Regions from separate parts of the Shewanella sp. ALD9 genome, predicted to be linked through region 1. Evidence: predicted binding sites of a transcription regulator. Region 1 holds the regulator's gene; each other region holds the start of a gene.
What was found. The regulator sigma-54, encoded in region 1, starts transcription at its own class of promoters, with help from an activator protein. The targets are predictions, from matches to a motif close to GTTGGCACGNNNNTNGNNT.
Positions count from the first base shown of each region.

Region 2: the regulator sigma-54 is predicted to act here: its motif matches at 4,995-5,013, upstream of flgB (flagellar basal body rod protein FlgB).
Region 3: the regulator sigma-54 is predicted to act here: its motif matches at 5,177-5,195, upstream of CXF88_RS04240 (CmpA/NrtA family ABC transporter substrate-binding protein).
Region 4: the regulator sigma-54 is predicted to act here: its motif matches at 5,016-5,034, upstream of CXF88_RS03575 (flagellar hook-length control protein FliK).

Region 1 is NZ_PJCD01000001.1:537,481-545,230, reverse strand. It holds gene mlaE (lipid asymmetry maintenance ABC transporter permease subunit MlaE) at 1-59, opposite strand, end outside; gene CXF88_RS02505 (ATP-binding cassette domain-containing protein) at 46-870, opposite strand; gene CXF88_RS02500 (calcium/sodium antiporter) at 1,059-2,021, shown strand; gene CXF88_RS02495 (KpsF/GutQ family sugar-phosphate isomerase) at 2,066-3,043, shown strand; gene kdsC (3-deoxy-manno-octulosonate-8-phosphatase KdsC) at 3,046-3,612, shown strand; gene lptC (LPS export ABC transporter periplasmic protein LptC) at 3,609-4,169, shown strand; gene lptA (lipopolysaccharide transport periplasmic protein LptA) at 4,156-4,737, shown strand; gene lptB (LPS export ABC transporter ATP-binding protein) at 4,734-5,465, shown strand; gene CXF88_RS02470 (RNA polymerase factor sigma-54) at 5,608-7,092, shown strand; gene hpf (ribosome hibernation promoting factor) at 7,118-7,405, shown strand; gene ptsN (PTS IIA-like nitrogen regulatory protein PtsN) at 7,408-7,750, shown strand, end outside.
Region 2 is NZ_PJCD01000002.1:44,094-51,843, forward strand. It holds gene flgH (flagellar basal body L-ring protein FlgH) at 1-49, opposite strand, end outside; gene flgG (flagellar basal-body rod protein FlgG) at 59-847, opposite strand; gene flgF (flagellar basal-body rod protein FlgF) at 859-1,602, opposite strand; gene flgE (flagellar hook protein FlgE) at 1,895-3,274, opposite strand; gene flgD (flagellar hook assembly protein FlgD) at 3,335-4,120, opposite strand; gene flgC (flagellar basal body rod protein FlgC) at 4,144-4,560, opposite strand; gene flgB (flagellar basal body rod protein FlgB) at 4,563-4,961, opposite strand; gene CXF88_RS03715 (protein-glutamate O-methyltransferase CheR) at 5,098-5,931, opposite strand; gene CXF88_RS03720 (chemotaxis protein CheV) at 6,004-6,924, opposite strand; gene flgA (flagellar basal body P-ring formation chaperone FlgA) at 7,294-7,750, shown strand, end outside.
Region 3 is NZ_PJCD01000002.1:162,580-170,329, forward strand. It holds gene CXF88_RS04220 (DUF3465 domain-containing protein) at 1-12, opposite strand, end outside; gene CXF88_RS04225 (alginate export family protein) at 371-1,642, opposite strand; gene CXF88_RS04230 (ABC transporter ATP-binding protein) at 1,714-2,586, opposite strand; gene CXF88_RS04235 (ABC transporter permease) at 2,597-3,529, opposite strand; gene CXF88_RS04240 (CmpA/NrtA family ABC transporter substrate-binding protein) at 3,602-4,987, opposite strand; gene CXF88_RS04245 (sodium ion-translocating decarboxylase subunit beta) at 5,381-6,511, opposite strand; gene oadA (sodium-extruding oxaloacetate decarboxylase subunit alpha) at 6,521-7,750, opposite strand, start outside.
Region 4 is NZ_PJCD01000002.1:18,045-25,794, reverse strand. It holds gene fliF (flagellar basal-body MS-ring/collar protein FliF) at 1-655, shown strand, start outside; gene fliG (flagellar motor switch protein FliG) at 648-1,703, shown strand; gene fliH (flagellar assembly protein FliH) at 1,866-3,113, shown strand; gene fliI (flagellar protein export ATPase FliI) at 3,094-4,434, shown strand; gene fliJ (flagellar export protein FliJ) at 4,440-4,886, shown strand; gene CXF88_RS03575 (flagellar hook-length control protein FliK) at 5,214-6,971, shown strand; gene fliL (flagellar basal body-associated protein FliL) at 7,065-7,592, shown strand; gene fliM (flagellar motor switch protein FliM) at 7,622-7,750, shown strand, end outside.

The DNA.
Region 1 (7,750 bases):
CCCTGCACCAATCTCAGTGCATATTTGCCGGTGTCGGCAATATAATCAATTACGCCCACGAAGTAGCTCCTCTTGATAATCCTCTGCAGGATAATGGAATGGCACAGGGCCATCTGGCGCACCTTTGATAAACTGGACCAATTGTGGATTGTCAGATTGACGTAATTGCTCTGGTGTTCCATGTGCAATGACTTTTTTATCGGCTATCACATAGACATAATCTGCAATACCTAATACTTCATCTACATCATGAGAAACCACTACTGAAGTGAGTTTTAATGAATCCGACAACTCACGAATAAGTTTTACTAGCATGCCCATTGAAATAGGATCTTGTCCGGCAAAGGGCTCATCGTACAGCACCATCTCAGGTTCAAGTGCAATCGCTCGCGCCAATGCTGCTCGACGCTGCATACCACCAGATAACTCATTAGGCATCATATACGCGGCACCGCGAAGTCCGACAGCTTGAAGTTTCATCAATACAATGGAGCGGATAATCTCTTCAGGTAATCCAGAATGCTCTCTTAATGCAAACGCGACATTATCGAAAACATTAAGGTCAGTAAACATTGCACCACTTTGAAATAGCATACTCATGCGCTTACGCAATTCAAACAGATCTTTGCGTTTAAGCTTATGTATATCATGGCCATCGAATAAAACTTGCCCACTGTTGGGGGTTAACTGTCCGCCAATCAATTTCAATAGGGTGGTTTTACCGATACCGCTGGGCCCCATGATAGCGGTTACTTTACCTTTGAGAATCGATAAAGAAATATCTTCATAAATCACGTGTGAACCATGGCTAAATGCTAAATGGTTAACTTCGACCAAAGGTTTATTACTTGATTTGCTCATATCAGACATTGGCGTTGAGGAGATAACAGCCTTCCTTGCTTTAAGTTGAAGCGCAAATTGTACTGTAATTGTCGATTAAGCGACAACTATATCCATATCAACACGCTTCATTACCAGAGCAATTACTGTGCAATGCTTTCAATTTGATAGAAATCCAGCGAAAATAGTCGTTAATTAAATACTACTATCGGAATCACATGCTAGTTAATATCCTAATGTTAGTTGTTGGCCTTGCTGTTTTAGTTTGGAGTGCGGATAGATTTGTCTATGGGGCGGCGGCATTTGCCCGCAACTTAGGCTTACCTCCGATGTTAATTGGACTCACCATTGTTGCTATGGGTAGCTCTGCACCTGAAATGTTTGTTGCGGCCACCGCATCAATGGATGGCATGCGTGATACCGCCATTGGTAACGTATTGGGCTCAAACATTGCTAACATTACCTTAATTTTAGGATTAACAGCCTTACTAGGTGCCATTAGCTTAGATTCGAAGACCTTAAAACGCGAAATACCTATCATGCTTGCTGCTACGGTATTTGCCGGTTACACCTTGCATGATAATGTGTTGACACAAACAGAAGGTATCATGCTTATTGCATTACTTTTGTTGTTGATGGGATATTTCATTTGGCAAGCTACTCATGACAAAACCCCAGACAGCTTAGATGATAAACTTGAATCTGAGATCCCTAAAAATGTGCCAACCTTTCATGCTATCATTTGGCTGGTCGTCGGTATTATATTGCTCCCGCTATCAGCAAGTTGGATGGTCGATGGCGCTGTAGGTATTGCAAAGTTTTATGGGTTGTCAGATCTTGTGATTGGCTTAACCATTATCGCAGTAGGAACCAGCCTACCAGAATTAGCGGCCTGTATTGCTGGAGTATTAAAAAAAGAACACGACCTTGTCATTGGTAACATTGTTGGGTCTAACTTATTTAACATTCTTGCGGTACTGGCACTACCAGGATTGATCTCCCCTGGTGAAATAGATGCTTCAGCCAGTGGAAGAGACTTCTATATGGTATTAGGCACCAGTGCAGCATTAGCCGTTTTAGTATTATCCAGTGGCGCTAAGCAACAACTTACTCGCTGGCATGGCGCACTATTATTAATCACCTTTATTGCGTACCAAATTGTTGTCTTTCAGTCGCATTAGATTGGAGCATGAAGGTAAAGTATTAAGCTAACAGAGAGAGTCGTATGGTAAATCACACTCAATTTCGTCAATGGGGTCGTAAAGTCATTGATATAGAAAAAGCTGCCTTAGATAATTTATATCAATATGTAGACTCGGTTGAGTTTGACCAAGCATGTCAATTGATCATGCAGTGTAAAGGTAAAGTGATTGTCATGGGGATGGGCAAATCAGGTCATATTGGTAACAAAATATCCGCGACCTTTGCCAGTACCGGCACACCGGCATTTTTTGTTCACCCTGGTGAAGCCAGTCATGGTGATTTGGGCGCATTAGCCAAAAATGACATTGTACTCGCCATTTCCAACTCTGGTGAATCAAGCGAAATACTGACATTAATGCCTGTTATCCAACGTATGGGTGTACCAGTGATTGCGGTGACCGGTAAACCAGACTCCAATATGGCGCGTTTATCCAAAATCCATTTATGCATTCAAGTGCAAGAAGAAGCATGTCCATTAGGATTAGCACCCACTTCCAGCACCACTGCAACACTTGCTATGGGCGATGCATTAGCCATTGCTTTATTACAAGCAAAAGGTTTTACTCGTGATGACTTTGCCTTATCACACCCAGGTGGCTCTCTTGGAAGAAAATTACTTCTAAAAGTCGACGATGTCATGCATAAAGACGATGATTTACCGATCGTCAATGATGATATTTGTATTACTGAGGCACTTTATGAAATATCTAAAAAGGGCCTTGGCATGACGGCAGTAGTCGACCATGCCAATAAACTTGTGGGCATTTTTACCGATGGTGATTTACGCCGGGTTATCGATGCAGACGTGAATCTTCGAATCACTCCTATTGCCCAGGTTATGACCGAAAATTGTGTGACCTGCCCTGCGGGGATTTTAGCCGCACAAGCACTGCAAATCATGGATGAAAAGAGCATCAACGGACTGATTGTCGTTAATGAAAAACATCAACCGATCGGAGCATTAAACATGCTCGATATGGTTAAAGCTGGAGTCATTTAATCATGTCAGAATCAAACTCGTTTCACCAAGGATTTTACGGCCCTGTCAGCAATGATATTTGGCAACGAGCTCAAAAAATCAAACTGTTAATCTGTGATGTCGATGGAGTATTTTCAGATGGACGTATTTACCTCAGTAATGCAGGTGAAGAACTCAAAGCGTTCCACACTCGTGACGGTTATGGTGTGCGCTCTTTGCTTACCAGTGGTATCCATGTCGCCGTCATTACAGGACGTAAATCCAAGATTGTTGAAAACCGCATGACGGCATTAGGTGTAACACATATTTATCAAGGTATTGATAATAAATTTGAGCCTTTTGAGCAATTATTGTCGCTCTATAATGTGACTGCTGATGAAGTGGCTTACATTGGCGATGACATGGTAGACCTACCAGTAATGAAAGCCGTAGGACTAGCCGTTTGTGTCGGTGATGGTCATCCGTTTGTCAAACAACAGTGCCATATGACAACCACCCTCAATGGTGGCCACGGCGCACTGCGTGAACTCACCGATTTATTACTATTAAGCCAAGATAAATTTGCCAGTGCTCATGGTATGAGTATATGAGTAGAGTCACGCTAGGTATTATTGCTTTTTTTGGGCTTGCTTTTATATTGTACTGGCAAGCACAAGTAAAACGCAGTGAAATGGATGCGGTACAAATACGCGGTATTGAGCGCCCAGATTTTGTTGCAGATAACCTACGCACTACAGAATTCAACCAACTAGGTTTCGTCGAAAGTCGAGTCAGCGCCGAACACATGGAGCATTACGCCTCAAGTGACATCACTCACTTTACCAAACCTATCTACCTCATTTACCCTGAAAACGGTAAAGCACAATGGCAATTAAGTGCAGACCGTGGGCAATTGAATAAAAATACCAGCAAAGTCACATTAGAAAATAATGTTATTATTGATGCCATTGATATAGAAGAACCCCTGCAGTCACTGAGTACCCAAGCTATTACGGTGGATTTAACCACTATGATAGGATCCTCACAAGAGATGGTGTACATCAAAGGTAAAGGGTTTATTATTCAAGGTTTAGGCCTACATGCTGACTTGAATTCGCAAAAATTATCGCTACTAAGCCAGGTAGAAGGAACATATGAGCCACATTAATCGTCTCCACACTCGCGCCAATGTTATGTTATTAAGTAGCATACTTTGTATATTGAGTTTGCCTGCTATAGCGAAACAAGGGGATCTGAAACAAGAATTGAAAATCGCTTCAGTCAGTCAGTCTGCCGACATTAAGAATAATCAAATTGTTTTTAATGGTCCGGTAACGATTGTCCAAGGCACGATTAATATCAATGCAGATCAGTTACGGGCGTTTACCCCTGAAAACACCACCAGCAAGAGATTAATTGCTACTGGCACCCCGGCTACATTTTCACAAGAATTAGATGACGGTAAAATTGGTACCGCAAGTGCTAACGAAATTAGCTATGACCTTGCCACCACTACACTCACATTGACTGGCAACGCCAAATTGGATCAATCAGGTAGCCAGGTTACCGGTAATAAAATCAAGTACAACATCAGTGCTCAAGAGCTGATTGCCGAAAGTACTGGTACAGGGCAAGATCGGGTAATCACCATCATTCAACCAGAGAATTTCCAAGACGAGTCGGCGCCAAAGCAAAAACTCCCTGAAATTCCTGTTAACAAGCAGATCAAACCATGACCCAAATTACCTTAACCGCTGAAAATCTAGCTAAAAGCTATAAAGCTCGTCAAGTTGTTAAAGATGTGAGTTTAACGGTTAAAACAGGCCAAATTGTCGGTCTTTTAGGCCCCAATGGTGCAGGCAAAACCACCACCTTTTATATGGTTGTCGGCTTAGTAAAAAGCGATAAAGGCCGAATATTGATTGACGATGACGACCTTACTGCCGATCCAATGCATTTGCGCGCCCGCAAAGGTATAGGTTACTTACCACAAGAAGCCAGTATTTTCCGCAAGCTCACCGTTTACGACAACATAATGGCCGTACTGCAAACTCGCAAAGAGCTCAGCACAGACCAACGTATTGAACAGCTTGAGCACCTACTCGAAGAGTTCCACATTACTCACATACGCGACAGCCAAGGTATGTCGTTATCGGGTGGTGAACGTCGTCGTGTTGAAATTGCGCGCGCTTTAGCTGCTAATCCAAAATTTATTTTGCTTGATGAGCCCTTTGCTGGTGTTGATCCTATTTCGGTCATCGACATTAAAAAAATCATCCAACAACTTAAAAACCGCGGTTTAGGGGTATTAATTACCGACCATAACGTACGTGAAACGCTAGACGTTTGTGAGCGAGCCTATATCGTTAGCCAGGGTAATTTAATTGCCGAAGGCACACCAGATGAGATATTAAGTAATCAACAAGTTCGAGCTGTGTACTTAGGTGAACAATTCAAGCTATAGTTACTTTACTGGCCTTTTAGTCTAGCTAACTCATTTCATTGAACGATACCTAAACAACGTTAAATGTCATTGATGTTTATGGCAATCTATTACAGTTCGAGATTGTCATTTTTATGGAAAATCATCTAGGGATAAGCGGTAAATGAAAGCGTCACTCCAACTTAAAATGGGTCAACACTTAACCATGACCCCACAATTGCAGCAAGCCATTCGCTTACTGCAATTATCGTCATTGGAGCTACAGCAGGAAATCCAACAAGCATTAGATTCAAATCCATTGCTTGAAATAGAAGATGAGTTTTCTGAAGCAAAAGACTCCTTAAAAGAAAACCGCGACCAAGCGGATACAGACTTTAGTGACAACAGTATTGTTAATGTCGAAAAAGACACTTCCACCGTCGACATAGCAGAATCCATGACCAAAGAAACCATGGATGATTTAGCCATGGATACTACATGGGATGAAGTATACACAGCCTCACCTATGTCAGGTTCAGGCAGTGCAAGCATGCGCGATGACGACATGCCCTTTCAAGGTGAAACCACCGAAGGTCTGTACGAACACTTAGAATGGCAAAAAAATCTCACTCCATTTTCAGACACCGATCTCGCCATTGCCACCGCCATTATTGATGCCATTGATGAACGCGGTTATCTAACCCAAAGTACCGAAGATATTCTCGAAGCCATGGGTGATGAAAATGTGGAACTCGATGAGGTTGAGGCGGTATTAAAACGCGTTCAACACTTTGATCCTGTGGGTGTTGCAGCACGTGATTTAAGCGAATGCCTATTTATTCAATTAGCGCAATACTCTAACGACACACCCCATATCGATAATGCCCGTTTGTTAATTAAAGGCTATTTAGAGTTAATTGCTGGCCGTGATTTCAGATTATTGATGCGTAAAACAAAACTAAAAGAAAATGAGTTACGTGACGCAATCACTCTAATCCAGACACTCAATCCTCGTCCGGGCTTATTAATTACCCCCATGGATGATGAATACGTGATTCCCGATGTCACAGTATTAAAGAAAAATGGCCGTTGGGTAGTAGAGTTAAACCCAGACAACATGCCTAAAATTGGTGTTAATCAGCAATATGCAGCCATGGCTAGAGGCAGTAAAAACCCGTCGGATAGTCAATTTATTCGAGGCCATCTGCAAGAGGCTAAATGGTTTATTAAAAGTATTGAAAGCCGTAATGATACTTTACTTAAAGTGGCAAATTGCATTGTGCAATTTCAGCAAGGCTTTTTTGAATATGGCGAAGAAGCCATGAAGCCTATGGTGCTCAATGATATCGCTGAAGCCGTAGAAATGCATGAATCGACCATTTCACGAGTCACCACACAAAAATATATGCATACCCCTCGTGGCTTATTTGAACTAAAATACTTCTTCTCTAGCCATGTCAGTACTGATGATGGCGGGGAATGCTCATCAACGGCCATTCGTGCTTTTATCAAAAAGCTGGTTGCCGCAGAAAACCAGAAAAAACCACTGAGTGACAGTAAAATGGCTCAGCTTCTGGCAGAACAGGGCATAAACGTTGCTCGTCGTACGATAGCAAAATACCGTGAAGCAATGATGATCCCGCCCTCAAACCAACGTAAGAGTTTATAACCTACTAGGCAATGGAGGATTTTTTATGCAAATAAGTCTGACTGGACGTCATGTCGAAATAACAGAATCTTTACGTGAATACATCCACAGTAAATTTTCAAAGCTTGAACGACACTTCGATCAGATCCATAATGTACACGTTGTGCTCAATGTAGAAAAATTACAACAAAAAGCAGAAGCCAAAATCAACATTAATGGCGCAGAAATTTTTGCAATGTCAGAAAGTACTGATATGTATGCTGCAATAGACGCCCTGATAGACAAACTCGACCGTCAGGTAATTAAACACAAAGAGAAGAATACAAAACACTAACGATGGAACTTTGTACCATTCTGCAGCCGGAATGCACTACCTGTGCCACACCGGGCAGTAAGAAAAAAGTACTGGAACTCATCAGCAATTTAGTCGCTGCCCAGTACCCAACCCTGTCTTCGCAAGAGGTATTTGAAAGCCTGTTAGCGAGAGAGAAAATGGGTAGCACAGGTATAGGAAATGGCATTGCGATACCTCATGGTAGATTAACGACCATCGATCACCCTATCGCGATATTTATTAAATGTGAAGAAGCCATTGCCTTTGATGCAATCGATAAGCAACCCGTGGACCTTTTATTTGCTTTGTTAGTACCTGCAGACCAGTGCCAACAACATTTAGGCA
Region 2 (7,750 bases), on a different contig from region 1:
TACAGCCAGCCAATAACACTACTGAGGCTAACGCAATGTATTTAATCATGTTAGCTCCTTAGAGATTCTGATTAATATAAGACAACATCTGATCAACTGCCGAGATAACTTTAGAGTTCATCTCGTAAATACGTTGACCTTGAATAAGGTTGACCAACTCTTCTGTTACATTCACGTTAGACGTTTCTAGTGCTCCTTGGCGAATAGAACCTAAGCCGTCTTGCGACGCTGTACCTTGAATCGGTGTGCCACTTGCACCCGTTTCGGTATACAAGTTTTGTCCTAACGGGTCTAAACCTGCCGGATTAATAAAATCGGTCATGGTTAACTGACCAATAACTTGACTGGCTGCGGTACCAGGGGTTTGCACTGACACTTCGCCCGATGCCGATACCGTAATACTGGTGGAATCATCCGGGATGGCAATTGGCGGTTGCACCACATAACCTGAACCTGGGGTTACAATCTGACCGGTATCATCTAAGCTGAACTGGCCATTACGCGTGTAGGCTGCTGTGCCATCTGGCATTTGCACTTCAAAAAAGCCCGAACCTTCAATCATTAAATCTAATGAGTTATCGGTAGTCAGCATGTTGCCTTGGGTAAACATTTTTTGGGTAGCAACAACTTTAGTACCCGCACCAATGTTTAAACCATTGGGTAACTTGCTGTTGTCTGAGCTAATGCCACCGGCTTGATTAACCGTTTGATAAAGTAAGTCTTCAAATACCGCACGACTTTTCTTAAATCCGACAGTACTGGCGTTGGCCACGTTATTTGAAATAACGGCAATGTTAGTTTGCTGGGCATCGACACCGGTTTTACTTATCCATAACGCTGGATGCATAATAATTACTCCTAACTAATTCTCATCAAGGAAGTGGACGCCCGATCAATTTCTTCAGCGTTCTTCATCATTTTGACTTGCATTTCGTATTGACGTTGAATATCAATCATGGCAACCATTTCATGCACTGAGTTCACATTACTGCCTTCAACCGCGCCGCTTTCAACTTGAACGCCGGGGTCGTTTGGTGCATTGCCACCCGCAGTTAAGCGAAACAACCCATCTTCACCGCGCATTAGGTTTTCGTTGCCAGGATTAACTAATTTAATCCTCGCGACCTCTTCTATCACTTCCGCGGTTGCTCCTTGCGGACGTACTGAAATAATACCGTTGGCGGAAATTTCTATTTTCTCAACCGGGATGGGTAACACAATCGGACCCGAAGCTCCCATTACAGGGCGGTTACTGCTATTTAACAACAAACCTGTACTGTCAATTTTTAAACTGCCCGCACGGGTGTATCCTTCAGAACCATCTGCCGCTTGCACTGCAAGCCAGCCATCACCCTTAACCGCAATATCAAGGTCACGACCCGTGGTTTTAATCGGACCACCGTTAAAATTACTGCCTGGGCTTTCCATCATCGAAAATACCCGTGTAGGCAAGCCTTCACCAAATGCCTGCATTGAACGGGCTTGGACCATGTCTGCTTTAAATCCATCAGTATTGGCGTTAGCAAGATTGTTCGCACTCACTGCTAGGGCATTCATCCCCTGCTTTGCGCCACTCATGGCAATATAAAGAAATTTGTCCATTTTTTGCTCCGTCAAACTTTCTGCAAAAACACTATATACACAGAATAAGCAAGCATCATGCCAATGGGGTAGTCGGTATTTTTAGATACAGTAATCAACTGAAATTGAATAAGAAAAATAAATAATGAGTCACGGTGGGTGTCAAAAAACAATCAATCAACACTAGGGAGGTACTAACGAGGAGTCACAAGGAGTAATGAGGAGTGACAAAAAGAAGGATAAAGGCAAGGTGTTGCCGTAAACGGCAACACCTATTATTACATAAGCATAAATTTATACTGTAAGCGTAAAATTAGCGGATCTGTAATATGGTTTGATTTAAAGTATTGTTGACTTCAAGCGTACGCGAGTTAGCCTGGAAGTTACGCTGAGCTGAGATTAAATCAACCAGCTCTGTGGTTAAATCAACGTTTGATTGCTCTAGCGCGGATGAACGAACGCTACCAAATGTACCACTATTGGCCTCACCGGCTAACGCTGGACCTGAATCTAAACTGGCTTTCCAAGAAGTGTTACCTACTTGTGTAAGCCCTTGCTCGTTAGCAAAACGAACTAATGCCACACGCGCTAACGGAACCGTTGAGCCATTACTGTAACTGGCCGTGACTAATCCGTCTGAGCCAATACCAACGTTAGTCAATCGGCCTACAGTAATACCATCTTGAGTCAATTCAGTGACTTCAAACGGTGATGCATACTGAGTTGGATTATTAAAGTTAACTTCAATCGATTGGGTACCATCAGCACCAGGGCCAAGCACATTAGCTCCAGTACTACCTAATGCTTCTGTATTAATCGTGGTTGGATTGCTAGTTGTATAAGCACCAACAGAGTTAAATTTAAGCACCGAACCAGCCCATACCGTTCCATCTTTTGGGTTAGTGGCTTCTGCCCGTCCTGCAAACGAGGTATCACCAATGCCATCGCCATCGGCGTCGACATCATAAACCCCTGCCGTATCAACATTTACAGGTTCACCGTCAACTGCATAAAACGCTACCCAATTACTTTCGTTAGTATAAGACGCGTTCAAAGGTTTAATAAAATAAGAGGTCATAATATGTGACTCACCTAGTGAATCATAAATAGTGACCGAGGTGGAATTATTAAAGGTGTCGGAATCTGCAGGATCAAAATTAGCAGGATCCAATGCTGACTCACCCACATTAAGGTTCATCTGTATGCCAATGCTTGCCGACTTAACTGGGCTACCCGCTGTATCAGGGATTTTAATCGGTTGGGTTGTGGTTAAACTGACCGATGTAGAGTTGCCTTCTTTATCAACAGGAAAACCTTGTAAAAAGTTACCCGCTGAATCGACCATATAATTTTCGGAGTCGACTTTAAACGCACCGGCACGAGTATAAGATTGATCTTGAGTGCCTAGCTCAGATGATGTGACGAAAAAACCGCCACCACTGATCGCCAAATCAAGCGAGTTACTGGTAAATTGTAAACTACCTTGGTGAAACTGTTGCGCAACCTGTGTGGTAGTGACACCGCCACCCACTGCAGTTTTACCGTTCGAGAAAATTGAATTGGCATAAACATCAGCAAATTCAGCACGAGACTCTTTAAAACCAATAGTATTGACGTTAGCGATGTTATTCGCAGTTGTATTTAAGTCTTTTTGCGCGGCAGCGATACCACTCAATGCGATGTTAAATGACATATTACACCTCTCACAATTAATTCATTTATGATGACAACTAACGGTTTGTTGTTAGCCGTACTATGTTTCAGATACTGCGAGTACGTCAGATAACTTAATTCCACCTACTCCACGCAAATTCAAAATTGCTCCTGTCGCTACTGTGCCCAATGACACACTGGTAACATGAGCGTAAGTCGATACGGCTAAATCTTGTGACGTTCCATCGACTTTACCACTGGCCTTAATGGCATAATTACCCGCTTTAGCTGGGTTGCCATTTTTATCTAGACCATCCCAAGTCACATCAACATTGCCGCCTTTACTGCCGTCAACATTAAAGCTCTTAATAAGTTGACCAGCCTCGTCTTCAACCCTTACCGTAATCGTTTCAATTGCTGAAGGTGTACTAATCACCCCTTTTATCTCAGAACTTTCAGTAGAGATAGCGCCGGTATCAGAAGGAATGAGCACTTTACGGCCAACCAAGCCTGAAGCTTGTAACGCCTGGCTAGAACTCATCACAGTATTAAGGTTAAGGATTTCATCATTAAGATTTGAAATACCATCGACTGTAGAAAACGATGCCATTTGGGCAATCATTTGATCGTTATCAACCGGTTTAAACGGATCTTGCATCGACAATTGCTGACTGAGTAAAGCAAAAAAATCTTCTTGCTTTAACATCTGATCTTTTGATTCAGGGATAGCACTTTCTTCAGGCAAACGAATTCCGTCAAGGAAAGGATTACCCGTAGTTGTGCTGGTCGTATTTGTCTGTACAGAACTTTTCGTTGTAGCGCTAGTATTAGATGCACTACTGGATTGTTGCGGTAAAGACTGACTGTAAGAATTAACGAGGCTCATTGTTACCTCCTTGAATAATCATACTATTTACCCATCCTTAATGTCTGTTGCAACATAGACTTTGTTGCATCAGCCACCTGAACGTTCATTTGATAAGAACGCGATGCAGAAATCATATCCGCCATTTCTTCCATCACATTGACATTAGGTTTATAGATAAAACCATCCCCATCCGCCATGGGATGGTCTGGCGAGTATTCTTTTAATAATGGCTTATTACTTTCGACAATGCCTTTAACGGTTACGCCAGGCGAACTGTTTTGCTGGCTATTGGCTTTTAGCATTTCGGCTTCAAAAACAGGATGACGCGCGCGGTAGGTTTTATCGACACTGCTAGACACAGAATCAGCATTGGCAATATTACTGGCGGTGGTATTCAAACGCACTGACTGCGCAGACATACCTGAACCAGAAACATTAAAAATATTAAATAAACTCATAATTAATCACCTCGCAATGCTTTACGCATGCCACTAAATTTTCCCTCAAGAAAGCCTAATGACATTTGATATTCGAGCGCATTTTGCATAAATGCTGCTTGCTCTTTCTGCGTATCGACAGTATTACCATCGCCAGTATCAGCTTGATTTGGCATACGATATTGAACATGCTGTTGACTTAACGCCGTTAAATCAAAATGTTTCTCTGTGGTTTGGCTCATACTCAAGCCTGTCTGATGCGAGCTTGCCGCTTGCATAGCAGAAGCAAAATTGACATCTTGAGCTTTATAATGAGGAGTATTGGCATTGGCGATATTACTTGAAATCACTTCTGCTCTTTGAGCTCGAATGCCCAAAGAGTATTGGTGAACACCTAATGCATTATCGAAATTAATCGCCATAAAATTGCCTCCATCAGCTAACTGGTAGAAATAAAGCAAAGGTTATGCCAACAATTTAATTTATGAGGTAATAAAAGATAAAAACAAACATGCCGACGAATGTCGGCATGATAAATAGATTAAGTTATTATATTATCTAGGTTTTCTTTTGATAATAAATCCCAGGATTACAGCGAACCATATTAAATTCTTCGGTTAATCCCGCAAGAGATTCTGACGCACCCAAAAATAAAATACCTTTAGGATTAAGTGCGGCAGCAAATTGCCGCAAAATTTTAGCCTTTGCCTCAGGAGCAAAGTAAATCAACACATTGCGGCAAAAAATAATATCGTATTTACCTAATAGGCTATAACTTTCAAGTAGATTATGGGCTCTAAAGTTAACTAATCGCTTCACATTATCTTTAACTTTCATGTTACCCGAAGGTAAAGCATCAAAAAACTGACGTTTACGTTCTTCAGACAAACCACGAGCAAGTGCTAAACCATCATATTCAGCATTTTTACAACGATCTAGCATAGAAGGTGATAAATCTGTTGCCTGAATTGTCGCGCCTCCTGGTAAAGCACCAGGTTTACGTTGTTGATATTCCAACACCGTCATGGCCAACGAATAAGGTTCTTGACCTGAAGAGCACGCAGCCGACCAAATTTTTAATGGCCTGCCAAGCTTACTGTATTCAGGCAATAGAGTATTGTGCAGTAATTCAAATGGATAACGGTCTCGAAACCATAACGTTTCATTGGTGGTCATCGCATCTATCACTTCAGCGCGCAGTTGCCGTTCTATCGGTTTCATCGACTTTTTAACTACCTCAGACAAAGAAGGCAAATTATGCTTCCCCATCAAAGGCGCTAAACGACTGCGGACTAAATATTGTTTGTTCTCACCTAACACAATACCGCTATGCTGTTCTAAAAACAGCCTAAATTGATTGTACTCTGCTTCAGCAAGTGATTTATCTGTCACATTATCTTCCTAATAGGTAAGCCTATGAACTCAACCTCCAATATTTTGCAATCTTTTGCAATAATAAAAGGTTTATAAACTTAAATGTTTGTTAACCGCAGCGGCTAACTCATCGGGGTTAAACTTAGCAATAAAGTCGTTAGCCCCTACTTTTTGTACCATCGCTTGGTTAAATACACCACTTAATGATGTGTGCAATACTACTTTAATATTCTTTAATTTTGGATCATTACGAATTTCAGCCGTTAAGGTATAACCATCCATTTCAGGCATTTCAATATCAGAAATGATTAACGGAATTTCAACTGAAACATCATCCATTTCTGCGGCAATACTTTTCAGTTTTTCCAGCGCCTCTCTACCATCTTTAGCGGTATCGATTTGCAGATTTAATGACTCTAACGAACGAATAATTTGTTTGCGTGCTACAGCAGAATCATCAATAACCATAATATGATAATGCTGTTCTCTATCAATAGTTAATGCTTCATTGAGCTCTTTACTGATAGAAGTCTTAACCGGTGAAATTTCATCAAGAATTTTTTCAACATCTAAAATCTCTACCAACTCACCTTCAATCTCTGTCACCGCAGTTAAATAAGAAGAGCGGCCAGAACCTTGCGGTGGAGGCATAATCGCTTCCCAATTCATGTTGATAATACGTTCAACTGAACTGACTAAAAAGCCTTGAATACTACGGTTATATTCAGAAATGATAATAAAGCAATTTTCTGTTGATGTCAGTGGGCGTCCACCCGTTGCGGCACTTAAATCGATAACGGAAATGGTTGCGCCACGAATATGAGCAACACCTTTAACAAAACGGTTTAATTTAGGCAACGTAGTCAGTGGTGGGCATTGCAAAACCTCTTTCACTTTAAACACGTTAATGCCAAACCGTTGACGGCCGCTAAGCCTAAACAATAGTAGCTCGAGTCTGTTTTGCCCGACAAGTTGGGTACGTTTATTTACTGAATCTAAAATGCTCGACATAACAAGGCCTTGTAGTTAACTGTCACCCAAAAGGATAAAAATTGTTCTTTGAAATTATAGTAAACCTTGGTTTAGCATAATACGGTTAGTACATATCTTACTGATGGTCACTCAATTTGAGTGTAAACCATCACCAATGTAACAAATACATCTCAATTTAATGAATCAAAAAGTGGGCATGCAACTTGCTTTAATTTTGTATAAATTAGCTCGCACTGTGAACTGACACTTTTTTGACGAAGGGATAATGTTATTCTTATGTCCCCTAGCCCATTTATTTTAGCTTATTGTGTATGCAGAGATTACTCGCATATTTTTCGTTTTTCAAAGTATAGGTGCATTCTGGCAAAACAAGCTAGTATCTTCATTATGAAAGTATTTTTTTTATGTTTTTTGTGTTCAATAACATTTTCTTTGCCTGCAATTGCTAGCGAAGAAATTATCACACCTTCACTATCGACCATTTATGCGTTAGCTAAAGAGGCGGTAGCCAAAAAAATTGATGCTGACTCAAAAGCTAAAGTGCAAATAACCCCACAAAACCTTGAGGGCAGAATCAGTCCACCAGCCTGTTACCCACCGATTAATGTCGAACTTGCCAGTGAACGGGCTATTAGTCGAAATAACATGGTAAAACTCAGTTGTAATAGCCCTGACTATGACTATCCATGGCAAATGTATCTCTCTGTTCGAGTCGAAATCCAATACCCTGTTGTGGTGGCCAACCAACTATTGTCCCCTGACCAAATTATTGGCGAACATCATTTACAAGTCATGTATGTTGACCAATATAGCTTAAAAGGTCAGTTTTTTTCCGACACCACGA
Region 3 (7,750 bases), on a different contig from region 1:
CCATTTTTTCATGTGTTGTGCTTTCCTTAGCCTAATTAACAAGATAGTTAAACAGATATTATACGATAACAACCCAAAAGGAACACAAGATAATGATGATGACGAGTATACAGGATGACTACAAATCTTTAGATTACAAATTGATTATGCAAGCAGTGAACTTTATCTAAGCCAGTCTAATTTAGCACCGTTAGAGACCACGGATTAGCAGCAATTTTAGGATCTACATAAGATAGTAGCAGGAATAGTTAACTGACTTGGTTGAGCTTAGGGGGGTAAATAGATTTCAAAACTGGACACAAAAACGCAATGTAAAAGAAGATTAAAGCGAGTATCAATTGATACTCGCTTTTTTCACTAGCTTGCCAAATTAGAACTTAGCGTTTGCCCAAAGCCACACTTTATCAGTATCAACTTTACCGGCTCCAGCATCGCTTGCTGAATAAGCTGCGTATTTAACACCTACGGTATAATTTTTATCAATTGGTAAACTGAATACGGCGTCAATTTCGTCGCCTAAATCGTTTACCGTAGCGCTAGATTCGTCAGCTTCAAAATCATGGTAAACCAACGCCCAATTACCACCAACAATACTACCACCAATAGACACATAGGTATCGGCTAGCCCTTGGGCTGGCGTCCCTAAAAATTGATCAGACCAACCATTAAATGCGTGTAAAGTGGCAAGCGGTGTTGCAAAACCATATTCACCATTATCAGACCCAAGCAGCTCGTATCCTAACTTGACGGTCAGCCCGCTAAAACCTACGCCAACTTCGCCCAATAAATAATCAGCAGAATAAGATGTGGTTGCGGTATCGGCATCTTGTGTGGCGTATTCTACCGTATAAAGTAGTTTGATTTTGTCGATATCTTTAGCACCAGCAAAGCGCACGCCATAAGTGTCAACGCCGTTATCAAGGTTGGTATCTTCCTCAAGCAGATAGCCGTAAGCACTTAGCTTACCCAAGCCTAAATTATATGATGCATTGATGATGTGATCTTTTGAATCTATGTCTTTTATTTCTGCAAAAATACGGTTGCGCTTGTAGATATAGCCATAGTCAACGCTAAAGTCATTCATTGCATATTGCATAGTAACGGCATCGAATGTTTGGCGATCTTGACGCCAGCCAACATGGCCGATAAAACGTTGGTTATCGATAGCAATAACTTGACGCCCAGCTTTAGCAGTAAAACCATTACGCTTGTATTGTAAGAAAGCCTGGTCTAATTCAGTTGTTTCAGGGTCTGCAATCACAGAGTAATCAGCATTGTTGCCAATCGCGTCATTATAATCATTAACCCCTGCTAAGCTGCGTGAATCCTCAAACTCAACTAAAGCTGTTAAGCCGTAATATTCAGCGGTAGCAAAGGTTAAACGAGTCCGAAGTGTCAATGCATCAGCATCTTTTAACGCATTGTCTTGATCGACAGATTCATAACGCAAATTCAAATCTACATTTGCTGTTCCCTGAGTCACTGCATCAGCGATTGATGTGACTTTAACATCCGCTGCAGAAGCATTTCCCATAGCCAGTAATAGTGAACAACTAAGTACCGATAAGGCACATTTTTTTGTAAAGGCAGAATTTAGGCAAGCCTTATCCGCAACTTGACTCGCAAGCAGTTTTTTATTCATCTTACATCCCAAATAGTTATTTTAAGTTAAGTTATCAACACGCTGTAAAGCGTAACAGTGCGACTAGCAAACTAACTGTTGCTTACTTTAACGGCTTCATTAATTGGTGTCTGTGATTTATCTTGCATTTTAAATACTTGTTTTATTGCTGACAGTGATTCTATCTTGCGTTGTTTTTCATATAGGAATTTAAGTACCTCAGAACGCAGTCGGTTGTACTCAGTATCTTGAGCTAACGCTAGGCGGTTTCTTGGCCTTTGAAGGTCGACTGTTAAAATTTCACCCACTGTGGCTTCTGGACCATTGGTCATCATGACAATTTTGTCAGACAACAACACCGCTTCGTCTACATCGTGGGTAATCATAATCACGGTATTATTTAACTGACTTTGGATCTCCATTAACGAGTCCTGCATGTGTGCTCGTGTTAACGCATCTAATGCTCCAAATGGCTCATCCATCAGCAACACTTCCGGTTGCATAGCAAGCGCCCTTGCAATACCGACTCGTTGTTTCATTCCACCAGAAATCTCTCCTGGACGTTTATGCATAGCATGATCCATCTGCACTAATTGCAGGTTATGTTCAATCCACTGTTTCATTTCTGTTTTGCTCATCTTGCCAGCAAACACTTGTTTTACAGCAAGCTCAACGTTTTGATAGGCACTTAACCAAGGGAGTAACGAATGATTTTGAAATACCACCGCCCGTTCAGGTCCTGGCGCTTTAACTTCAGTACTTTTTAAAATGACCCCACCAGAGCTGGCTTGGTATAAACCTGCAACAATATTCAGTACGGTCGATTTGCCACAACCAGAGTGACCAATCAAAGAGATAAACTCGCCTTTATTTATCTTCAAATTCACGTCTTTAAGCGCTGTAAAAGATCCTTTAGGCGTGGGAAAAACCATATCAACGCCGCTAATCTCTAAAAATGTGCTCATGTTGTTACCCTCATTGATCCCAAGATACCCAATGCTGTAAGGCCAGAATGCCTCGGTCTAATAAAAAGCCAATAAAGCCAATCACAACCACCGCGGCCATAATTCGCGCTAATGAATCAGAACTACCATTTTGAAATTCATCCCAAACAAATTTTCCAAGTCCCGGATTTTGCGCCAGCATTTCCGCGGCAATCAATACCATCCACGCGACCCCTAGGGATAAGCGCATACCGGTAAAAATCATTGGGATAGATGCTGGTAAGACGATTTTTTGCACATGGGTTATTGCCGATAACCGCAATACTTTGCTGACATTGATGAGGTCGCTGTCGATACTCGTCACGCCGATTGTAGTGTTGATAATCATTGGCCAAACACTGCACAAGGTGACCGTGAGCATGGAGTTAATAAATGATTTAGACACTAGCGGATCCGGCGAGACATACAGCGCACTGACCACCATGGTAACTAAAGGCAACCAAGCGAGTGGAGATACGGGTTTAAAAATTTGAATAATGGGGTTAATTGCTGCCTGCAAACTGCGGCTTAACCCCATCCAAATCCCCAATGGAATAGCAATAATGGCCGCTAAAATAAAACCACTCATGACGGTAATTAGACTAGTGACAATTTGATCCCAAAAAGTTTCTTTACCTGTGTAAGCACGTACTTTGGCGACATAACTTGGATCGTTAGCAACACGCGCCTCATTTCGTGTTTCTTGACGTTGATAAAAAGCCTCGGCCTTTTCGCGCTCAGTTATATGCTCCTGATACAAATTGTCAAATTGCGACACGACAGCAACCGGTCCCGGAAACTTACCTAGAGAGGTTTCAATACTATTAGCTGTCACCGCCCACAGAGCTAAAAATATCGCAATGCCGATAAACGGTAATAGTATCGCCCTACTTAACTCGGCTATTTTCAGCATAACAACTGCCATGTTGCCTCGTTCAATTAAGCGATTTTGTGCAATAGAATAAAGACTGTTCATCCAAGACTCCTTAACGGTTTGTTACAGCTTGTCGCCTTGCTTTAATCCAATTACAAATGAATTAATGTAAGCATTAGGCTTGCTGCCGTCATAAACTAAATTATCAATAAAGTGAGTTTGCGGTGCTTTGAAACCGGTTTCTTTACTGAAATCTGGAAAGTCAGCTGCGGGGATGAGCTTATCGTCGATGAGTGATTGCGCGGCTTTTGCATAAATATCTGGACGATAGACTTTTGCGGCGATGTCTTTATACCAATCGTCAGATTTATCTTGTTCAATTTGGCCCCAACGGCGCATTTGAGTTAAATACCAAATCGCATCTGAGTAATATGGATAAGTTGCGTGATGCCTAAAAAATACATTGAAGTCTGGAACCGCGCGCTTATCGCCTTTTTCATATTCGAACGTACCCGTCATACTATTAGCAATCACCTCATAGTCAGCACCAACATAATTAGATTGAGACAGTATTTTTACCGCTTCTGGGCGGTTAGCATTGTTATTGTCGTCTAACCATTTAGCAGCGCGGATCAACGCACGAGTAAGGCGTATAGTGGTATTTGGATATTTTTCGGCAAACTCGGCTGTAATACCAAACACTTTTTCAGGATTATCTTTCCAAATTTCATAATCGGTCACCACAGGTACACCAATGCCTTTAAACACAGCTTGCTGATTCCAGGGCTCACCAACGCAATAGCCATTAATTGTGCCCGCTTCCAGTGTCGAGGGCATTTGTGGGGGCGGAGTTACCGACAGCAAAGCTTGTGCATCAATCTGCCCTGATGTATCTCCTTTATGAGGTGCGTAAAACCCAGGATGAATCCCACCAGCGGCTAACCAGTAACGCAATTCATAGTTATGTGTAGAAACCGGAAACACCATACCCATATTAAATGGCTTACCAGCCGCTTTAAATTCTTCAACTACGGGCTTTAGTGCATCAGCTTTAATGGGATGAACGGGAAAACCGTCTGCCTGTTTAGCAATGTGCGGCTTCATTTTGGCCCAAACGTCGTTTGATACCGTAATTGCGTTACCATTTAAATCCATCGAAAATGGGGTAATAATGTGCGCTTTAGTACCGTAACCAATTGTTGCAGCAATAGGTTGACCCGCTAACATGTGGGCCCCATCTAATCGACCATCAATCACACCATCGAGTAACACTTTCCAATTTGCCTGCGCTTCAATCGTGACGTATAAACCTTCTTCTTCGAAATAACCTTTTTCATAAGCAACCGCAATAGGTGCCATATCAGTTAATTTGATAAAACCAAACCTGAGCTCTTCTTTTTCAGGAAAGCCCACTTCGGCACTTACAGTGTTGATACACAAACTTGCCCCAATACTGACCCCCAGCAATAAAGACTTAATCTGCTGAGTTAACGATATTTTCCAGTTCATATTATTTCCCCGTGATGAAAATTGACAATAAAAAAAGGCGCTTCGGATATCCATTTAGGAATATCTCGATAGCGCCTTTGCTAAAATTGAATTTATTAAATATTATTTATCAGTCAGTTAGTTGTAAAATTGATAACCTGTACTGTCTAAAAAGACTGGATATGGCTCATCAAATATCCAACCTTTGCTATCCATTTTTCATGCCAAAACATTAACAGGTTGATTTTGAATAACTTTAATTTTAACAATTAAATAACGTAATGCTACTACAGTGCAATAAAACAGTTTAAGTGCACCAATATGCATCAAAAGAGGTATAAGTAATTTTGTACCAGTAGATAAAAACAAAAAAGCCAACGCAAAGGCATTGGCTTTTGAATCATCTGGTAAGTTTTAGCCTAGTACTGCCAGCAAAACACCTGCAGCAACAGCACTGCCTAGCACACCTGCTACGTTAGGTCCCATAGCATGCATGAGTAAGAAGTTTTGGTTGTTAGCCTCTAAACCTACCTTATTCACTACTCGTGCAGCCATTGGCACAGCAGAAACGCCTGCTGCACCGATAAGTGGGTTAATTTTTCCGCCAGAGAGCTTACTCATTAATTTAGCCATCAATACCCCAGAAGCAGTACCAATACTAAACGCAACCGCGCCAAGGATTAAAATACCTAGCGTTTCGATACGCAGAAATTGATCTGCTGATAGCTTAGACCCAACAGCAAGACCTAAAAAGATAGTCACTATGTTGATTAACTCGTTTTGCGCCGTTTTCGATAAACGATCCACTACGCCCGATTCGCGCATTAAATTGCCCAAACAGAACATGCCAATTAATGGGGTTGCTGCAGGTAAAAATAAAATGGTTAACCCTAGCACCATCAGTGGAAAGATAATCTTCTCTTTCTTACTGACTTCACGCAATTGTTCCATTTTAATTTCACGTTCGGCTTTAGTGGTTAGCAGTTTCATGATCGGCGGCTGAATTAATGGCACTAACGCCATGTATGAGTATGCAGCAACAGCAATAGCACCTAACAATTCAGGCGCTAGTTTAGACGCTAAGAAAATTGCCGTTGGACCATCTGCTCCACCAATAATGGCAATAGCTGCAGCATCTTGCATACTAAACTCAAACCCAGGCACCCAATTTAAGGCAATAGCACCAAGTAAAGTGGCAAAAATCCCAAATTGCGCCGCTGCCCCTAACAATAGTGTTTTAGGGTTAGCAATTAGCGCACCAAAATCAGTTAATGCACCCACCCCCATGAAGATGAGCAATGGGAATACCCCAGTCTCAATCCCGACATGGTAAGCGTAATACAGTAAGCCACCTTCATCGGTAAAACCTGCATTAGGAATGTTGGCTAATATGGCGCCAAATCCGATAGGTAATAACAATAACGGTTCAAATCCTTTAATTATCGCTAGAAATAACAATAAACAACCAACAGCCATCATTAGCAGTTGGCCACCAGTAAAGTTAGCGACACCCGTTTCAGCCCAAAAAGCCAATAATCCTTCCATTTCGACCTCTTATGCTAATGACAACAATGTTGAACCTACAGTTACACTGTCACCCTGCTTAACCGCTAACTGAGTTACAACACCATCTTGTTGAGCACGAATTTCGGTTTCCATTTTCATCGCCTCCAGGATAATGATCACTTCACCGGTTTTAACCGCTTGACCATTACTGACTAACACTTTGAAAATATTTCCCGATAACGGCGCGGCCATGGTGCACTTAATCTCACCCGTAGGCGCTGAGGCGACCGTTGCAGACGCTGCCGTAATAGGTGCAGCTGATGCTGGCGCGATGTGACCAATCTCACCACCTTCACTCACTTCGACCACAAAATGTTGACCATCGACATCGACGGTATAGGTTTGTGGGCCTTTATCGGCTTTCACTTGTAAATCATCTGCACTTGGGACAGGTTCAAACGCATCCGGATTGCCGCGATTTTTAAGAAACTTAAGACCAATTTGATTGAACAACGCATAAGTCATTACATCGTCATCTGATTCTGCAGCTAAACTAAAGCCCTGCTCTTTGGCGGCTTCGGCAAGCTCGACACGTAACTTATCCAATTCTGGTGCAATTAAATCGGCTGGGCGACACGTAATTGGCTGTTCGCCTTTTAGCACTCTGGCTTGTAGTTCTGCATTAACTGGCGCTGGTGTCGCACCATATTCGCCTTTTAGTACACCTTCGGTCTCTTTGGTCATCGACTTGTAACGCTCACCCATCAGCACATTGATCACCGACTGTGAGCCAACAATTTGCGATGTTGGGGTAACGAGAGGCAAGAAACCAAGATCTTCACGTACCCGCGGGATCTCTTCAAGCACGGCATCCATTTTGTCTGCTGCGCCCTGCTCTTTTAATTGATTTTCCATATTGGTTAGCATGCCGCCAGGTACTTGAGCACGTAAAATACGTGAATCAATGCCTTTTAGTGCACCTTCAAAACGGACGTATTTTTTACGCACTTCACGAAAATAGGCTGCTATCTCTTCTAGCAACACCATATCGTAACCGGTTGCCCTGTCGGTATCTTCAACCATTGCCACTAACGTTTCGGTAGCGCTGTGGCCGTAGGTTTGGCTCATTGAAGATATTGCGGTATCAAGCACATCAACGCCCGCTTCAATCGCTTTTTGATATGTAGCGCTGCTTAGGCCCGTTGTAGCATGACAATGCATCGACACCATTAAGTCCGTTTGTGATTTTAAGCGGCTAATGAGGTCATAAGCTTGCAT
Region 4 (7,750 bases), on a different contig from region 1:
ATCAAAAGAAGCTACGCGTAATTATGAATTAGACACTACCATTAGCCATACCCGTCAACAAATTGGGGTGGTTCGTCGTGTTAGTGTGTCTGTTGCGATTAATTTTAAACCTGGCCAAGTTGATGAGAACGGCCAAGTCACTCGCGTGCCGAGAACAGAACAAGAATTAACTAATATTCGTCGCTTATTAGAAGGCGCGGTAGGTTTTAGTACCCAGCGTGGTGATGCGCTAGAAGTGGTAACGGTTCCGTTTATGGACCAGTTAATTGAAGTGTTACCTGAGCCAGATATGTGGGAGCAGCCTTGGTTCTGGCGCGCGATTAAATTGGCATTAGGTGCAATTGTTATTTTAGTACTCATTCTGGCCGTAGTTCGACCTATGCTTAAGAAGTTAACCAATCCCAATGGCATCAACATGCCTGACGATATTCGTCCAGGACATGAGTTAGCTGAAATTGAAGATCAGTATGCCGCAGATACCTTAGGTATGCTTAATACCAAAGAGGCGGAATACAGTTATGCCGATGATGGGTCAATTCAAATACCTAATTTGCATAAAGATGATGATATGATTAAAGCAATTAGAGCGTTAGTGGCAAATGAGCCTGAGCTTTCCACTCAAGTGATTAAAAACTGGTTACAAGACAATGGCTAATGAAAAAAAAGATAAAGCAGCTAAAGCAGAGAAATCAACAGCATTTGACCCCGAGTTAATTACTGGTGTTGAAAAAACGGCTATTTTGCTGCTCAGCTTGAGTGAAGCAGATGCGGCGTCAATTTTAAAACACTTAGAGCCTAAGCAAGTGCAAAAAGTGGGTATGGCGATGGCAGCCATGGATGACTTTGGTCAAGAAAAGGTCATTGGCGTTCACCAATTATTTTTAGACGATATTCAAAAGTTTTCTTCTATTGGTTTTAACAGTGAAGAATTCGTCCGTAAAGCGTTAACTGCAGCATTGGGTGAAGATAAAGCCGGTAATTTAATTGAACAAATTATCATGGGCAGCGGAGCTAAAGGTCTGGATTCATTAAAATGGATGGATGCACGTCAAGTGGCCACCATTATTCAAAATGAACATCCGCAGATTCAAACAATTGTATTATCGTATTTAGAACCCGATCAAGCTGCTGAGATTTTTAGTCAGTTCCCTGAAAATACCCGTTTAGATTTGATGATGCGTATTGCCAATCTTGAAGAAGTTCAGCCTGCGGCATTGCAAGAATTAAACGACATTATGGAAAAACAATTTGCGGGTCAAGGCGGTGCGCAAGCGGCTAAAATGGGTGGCCTAAAAGCGGCTGCTAATATCATGAACTATCTCGATACCGGTGTTGAGAGTCAAATCATGGAAACCATGCGTGAGTCAGATGAAGAAATGGCGCAGCAAATACAAGACATGATGTTTGTGTTTGAAAACCTCATTGACGTTGACGACCGCGGTATTCAGGCATTGTTACGAGAAGTACAGCAAGATGTGCTGATGAAAGCACTCAAAGGTGCGGACGAAGCGTTGAAAGAGAAAATTCTGGGTAATATGTCTAAACGTGCAGCTGAATTGCTCCGTGACGACTTAGAAGCCATGGGACCTATCCGTATTAGTGAAGTTGAAGTGGCACAAAAAGAAATTCTGTCTATTGCTCGTCGACTCAGTGACAGTGGTGAGATTATGCTAGGCGGCGGCGGTGGTGACGAGTTCTTGTAACCATCCGCATATTCATTAGTGTGACAGTACTGGCGGGTATTTCTATTTGGATATCTGTCAGCTATCTGTATTATTAGGTTGTTAGTATTACTCTTAATATTGTGTACTACTGTTAATATTTTTGTTTTGAGCCAATGTTTTTAACAACACAAGTGATGAATTATGCCAGAATCAAAACCGCCTAAAGATGCACTCACTACCGATAGCGAGGCTGAATTTAGTCATTGGCAGCTACCTGATATTACCAAAGATAGCAGTCTAGAACCTTCAAATTTTTTTGGTCATTTCGCTGAAGCTCACACACCTAGTCCTGTTACTGGGGCTGAGAAGTCGATGGCGCCACCGACGATGGCGCAAATTGAAGAGATTCGTGCTGCAGCTGAGCAAGAAGGGTTTGAACAGGGTAAGCAAGACGGTCATCAACAAGGATTAGAGCAAGGGCGTTTAGAAGGACTGGAGCAAGGTCATCAACAAGGTTTCACTCAAGGCGAGCAACAAGGATTAGAAGCTGGGCAAATTAAAGCCAATGAACTTATTGCACAACTTAACCACATTATTTCCCAATTCGAGTTGCCATTATCCATCTTAGATAATGAAATTGAAGCGGAATTGTTGGCCATGACAATCAGTTTAGCCAAATCGGTTATCGGTCATGAGCTTAAGACTCATCCAGAGCATATATTATCGGCGCTACGCCAAGGCGTTGACGCACTTCCATTAAAAGAACAGTTGGTTAAATTACGCTTTAATCAGGCTGATGCTGAACTCGTAAACCAATGTTACAGTGCCGAGCAACTGCAAAAAAACCAGTGGCAAATCGATATCGATCCGACGTTATCTAATGGTGACTGTATGATTGAAAGCGTTCGTTCTGCTGTCGATTTACGTGTAGAGCAGCGTATTAACCAAGTGTTTAGTGAATTAGACGCCCAGTCGAATCAGTTAGCTAAAAATGTGCAACAGCAAAAATCAACTCATCCACAATATCAAACCACCGCAGTCGATAATTTCAATGAACATCAGCAAGTAGCTGAACTTGCTGGTAGAACCGACAGTACTGGTCGAGCTGATAAAGCAGATATTGGCCAAGATCATTTTACAGATCATCAGTCAGAGCTGGGCGCTGATGCGGTTACTGAACCGTTAGTTCAACAAATTGATGCTTCTTCGGCAGTGTCAATCGATGCTGAAGACTCTGATGTTGTTGATTCTGATGCCGGTGTAACTCTCGATACAAGCACGACGTTCAATACAAGTGCGCCTCTTAATACAAGTGCGCCTCTTAATTCAAATGCGCCTCTTAATTCAAATGCACAAGCCGATACCTCAACAGCTGGTAAAGTCGCAGACGCTCAGCAACAGACGAAAGACCTATCTCAAGGAAATAACGATGAGCACTCGTCAACATAAACTACTGAACAAATTCGCGGTACATCATAAACACGTGTTACCGCTGCGACCAGTTGCAAGCGGCCAGTTAGTTAGGGTAGTTGGTTTAACGCTTGAAGCGACTGGGTGCCGCGCGCCGGTTGGTAGTTTATGCTCTATTGAAACCATGGTTGGCGAGTTGGTTGCTGAGGTTGTCGGCTTTGATGACAAATTACTGTATTTAATGCCTATTGAAGAGCTCAGAGGCGTTTTACCTGGTGCCCGTGTAAAGCCTTTAGGTGAACAATCAGGATTAAATGTAGGCTTGTCATTATTAGGCAGAGTATTAGACGGTAGCGGCGTGCCGTTAGATGGTTTAGGCCCGCTTAATACAGATCAACATGCATCGCGTCATGGTCCTTATATTAATCCATTATCTCGACGAGCGATTACTGAGCCGTTAGATGTCGGCGTTCGTGCCATCAACTCGATGTTAACGGTTGGTAAAGGGCAGCGAATGGGCTTGTTTGCCGGTTCTGGTGTGGGTAAAAGTGTGCTACTTGGCATGATGACTCGAGGATCGAAAGCCGACATTATTGTGGTGGGGTTAGTGGGCGAGCGTGGTCGTGAAGTTAAAGAGTTTATCGAAGAAATTTTAGGTAAAGAAGGCCGTGCGCGCTCAGTCGTTGTGGCTGCACCAGCGGATACTTCTCCGTTAATGCGCTTACGAGCCTGTGAAACTTCCACGCGTATCGCCGAGTATTTTAGAGATTTAGGTTACGATGTACTATTGCTGATGGACAGTTTAACGCGTTACGCACAAGCACAACGAGAAGTCGCTCTTGCTGTCGGTGAGCCACCTGCCACCAAAGGCTATCCACCTTCAGTATTCGCTAAGTTACCGCGTCTGGTCGAGCGAGCGGGTAATGGCGGTGCCGGACAAGGTTCGATTACCGCTTTTTATACGGTATTAACCGAAGGTGACGACCAACAAGATCCTATCGCCGATGCTTCTCGAGCAATTTTAGATGGTCATATTGTATTATCTCGTCAGCTTGCTGATTCGGGCCATTATCCCGCTATTGATGTAGAAGCATCGATTAGCCGTGTCGCGCCAATGGTGATAAGTGAAGAACATTTAGAAGCGATGCGTAAAGTTAAACAGATGTATTCGCTGTATCAGCAAAATCGCGATCTGATTTCAATTGGGGCGTACTCACAAGGCAGCGATCCTAGGATTGATAATGCCATACGCTTACAACCTGCAATGAATGCCTTTTTGCGGCAGGGGTTTAAAGACCCGGTGACGTTTGAAGAAAGCCGAGTCATGTTGACTCAAATTGCCGCACAGTGTCAGGGATAATATCAATGACTCGAACTGACCCACTATTAACAGTACTGAAGTTAGCCACGGCAGCTGAAGATCAAGCTGCATTACAGCTTAAGTCGGCGCAATTCGAAAAACAAAAACGCCAGGGGCAGTTGGACGCGCTAAACAACTATCGTTTAGATTATATGAAACAGATGGAAGGGCATACGGGGACTACATTGCGTGCTAACCAATACCATCAATTTCATCAATTTATTCGTCAAGTCGATAGCGCGATTATTCAGCAAGTTGCCGCGGTTAAAGATGCTGAAAAACAAGTCGGTTATCGTCAAATTCATTGGCAAGAAAAACAACAAAAACGCAAAGCGGTAGAGATGCTATTAAGCCAAAAAGCAACTAAAGCGATGGTGATAGAAGCTAAGCGCGAACAAAAAATGTCTGATGAATTTGCTATGCAGCAATATTTTCGCCGAAATCTTAAATAACACTACCATAGTTAATCTATTTTATTGTTTCATATCACGGTCAGTGATGAACCTGCGTCGTTATTACTATATGTACCTTGCCAATACTTATTCTGTTTCAATCAAACAAAGTCATTCTAGTAAACATCAATTGGCACCTTAATTGCTTAGTAATATTAAATAAAACAATAATCGTCAGCGAAGTGACAGTTTCTGTAGATGGATACAACTCTTTATAGCGCGGTTTCGTCACTTCAAAGTACATTGTTAAATTCGCCGTTTTTGATGTTGTTAGAAAAATACCGGCGACAAATAACGTTAACCTCACATGATAGAGTGGAGCAGATTATGCAGCAGTTGAGCAATATTTTACTTGGCAATAGCAGTAAAACAGCTGATGCAAGTAGCAAAGATATGATACAAGGTGTTGAAAATACATCATTCTTATCTGCTTTTCATCAGGCGAATCAATCAGGTTTAGCTAAATCGCCTGTTGCTAATATTTCGCCAGTTGTCTCTAGTGAAGTTTTGTCGATGGTTGAATCTGATGCGATAGTAGACCCTTTAAAAGATTCTACAGATCTCACTAATATCAGTAACACTGAAAATGGTGCCGATATTGATCTTATTTTTGCTCAACTTAATATGGCTGACTCACTCAGTAAATCTCATCCTTCAGACGGAAATATCTTGCCGCATACTGATCAACGTGACTGGTCCGGGAATAAGAGATTAGATATTCCAACTGAATTGACCGAGTCTCAAGACTCCAGTTTTATTGCAGAAGAAAGTTTAGTGGATGATTTATTTGCCGATTTGATTGAAGTTCCTGATGATTCTGTCACTTCAAAAAATTTTTTGACTCAACTAACAGCAGAAGAACGTCAAGAATTGACTGCTTTTTCTGGATTAGCACCAGTAGAATTATTGGAGTTAGATAACCAAAATTTAACACAATTAGTCAATGACTTTAATTTACAACAGCCTGTAGTTGATGATTCTATACTTGAATTAGCTGCAGCTGGATTAGAAGGTTTAGTAAACATATCACCAAAACGAGATTATATAGACAGTAATTTTAGTTATATTGATCAACAAGATATTATCGATATTAATGGGGATTTTGAAAAAAAGTTTAATAATGAAACATCTAAAGATATTATTTTCAACGATGAGCCGACAATTACGACAATAAACGGTGATGTTGAGTTGGACGATAATACTGTCATACCGGACGAACTTGACAAGACTTTACTCAATCAGCCGCATGCGATATCGACTTCGCCGTTAAGCCGTTCAACAGATAATGTCATTTCACCTTCGGTATCTAATTTAGGTTCTACAGCATCAACCTTGCCGACAAATTCACTTAATACAAACTCGATATTAGGTGGTGATATAGTAAATGATATTAATAAGCAAAGTATTGGAACAAATATCAAAACAGACGGAACTGTTGAAGCATCGGTATTATCTAAAGCGGATTTTTCGGTAGTGCTTGATACTGTTGTCGGTAAAAAAGTAAGTAGTGACGCCGCTTCTGTTTTAATGCAAATAGATAATGATATTAGTGCGAGTGAAATTGATAATAAAACATTTTCAAACCAAAGTAGTTTTACGCCAATTCATAAAAGTGATGTTCCACAATTTCAGCTATCGTTAAGACCACAGGGAGAGCCTGGTGCTCAGATGCAAGAGATGATCCAGCGTTTTTCTCCTGTAATGAAACAGCAGTTAATAACCATGGTCAGTAATGGTATTCAACAAGCTGAAATTCGTCTTGATCCACCAGAACTTGGACATTTAACGGTTAAAATTCAAATCCAGGGCGATCAAACTCAAGTACAGTTTCATGTAGCGCAGTCGCAAACCCGCGATATAGTTGAACAAGCTATGCCTCGATTACGCGATATGCTGGCTCAAGAAGGATTGCAACTGACAGACAGCCAAGTGTCCCAAGGTGATGGTGGTAGTGAACAACCGCATGAACAATCATCTAATCAAGGTGGGGGAGACAGTCAGTTGGATGAAATTTCAGCACAAGAGGTCAGCTTGATGACAAATCCATCAAGGAGTTTACATTCAGCTATAGATTATTATGCTTAAGCAGGTAACCTATAGCAATAATATGACTTTTCAATAAAAGCTGACTACTTAGCTAAGTTTCAATATTAATCACAATGTTGATTAGGAACCAGAATGCCTGAACAAGAATTAGAATTGAATGAAGCCGCTGAAGGCGGAAAAAAAAGCAAAAAATTAGTCATCTTTGGTGGCATTGGTTTAGTGTTGGCTTTGCTTATTGGGGGCGGCGTGTGGTTTTTTATGGGCTCTGATGAACCTGAAAATACTGACTCTCAGACAGAAACAGAAACAGAGACATCTACAGATGCCAAACCTATGTCGATGGAAGAAGCTAATTATGTCGGTATGCCGAGACCTTTCCTATTTAATTTGCCCGGCGTTGACCGAGCTCGACTGGTTGAAATTAAAGTTCAATTAATGGTGCGTGGTGATGATAGTGTGCTTACACAAAAACATATTCCATTGATTGAAGATGCATTACTAACTACTTTTAGTGCAGCTGACGTACAGAAACTCAGTACCCAAGCCGGTAAAGATGAGCTACGTCAGTTAGCGTTACTCAATGTTCAAAATACGCTGCAACCAATAACAGGCAAGAAAGTTGTTGAAAAAGTCCTGTTTACTGGCTTTGTAATGCAATAACCAAAAGCATTAACTGCTAAGGCGATAATGTGAGTGATTTATTAAGCCAAGATGAAATTGATGCGCTTTTGCATGGTGTTGATGATGTTGATGATGATGAAATAGAAGAGAACAGCGCTGATGCGCGTTCTTATGATTTCTCTTCTCAAGATCGAATT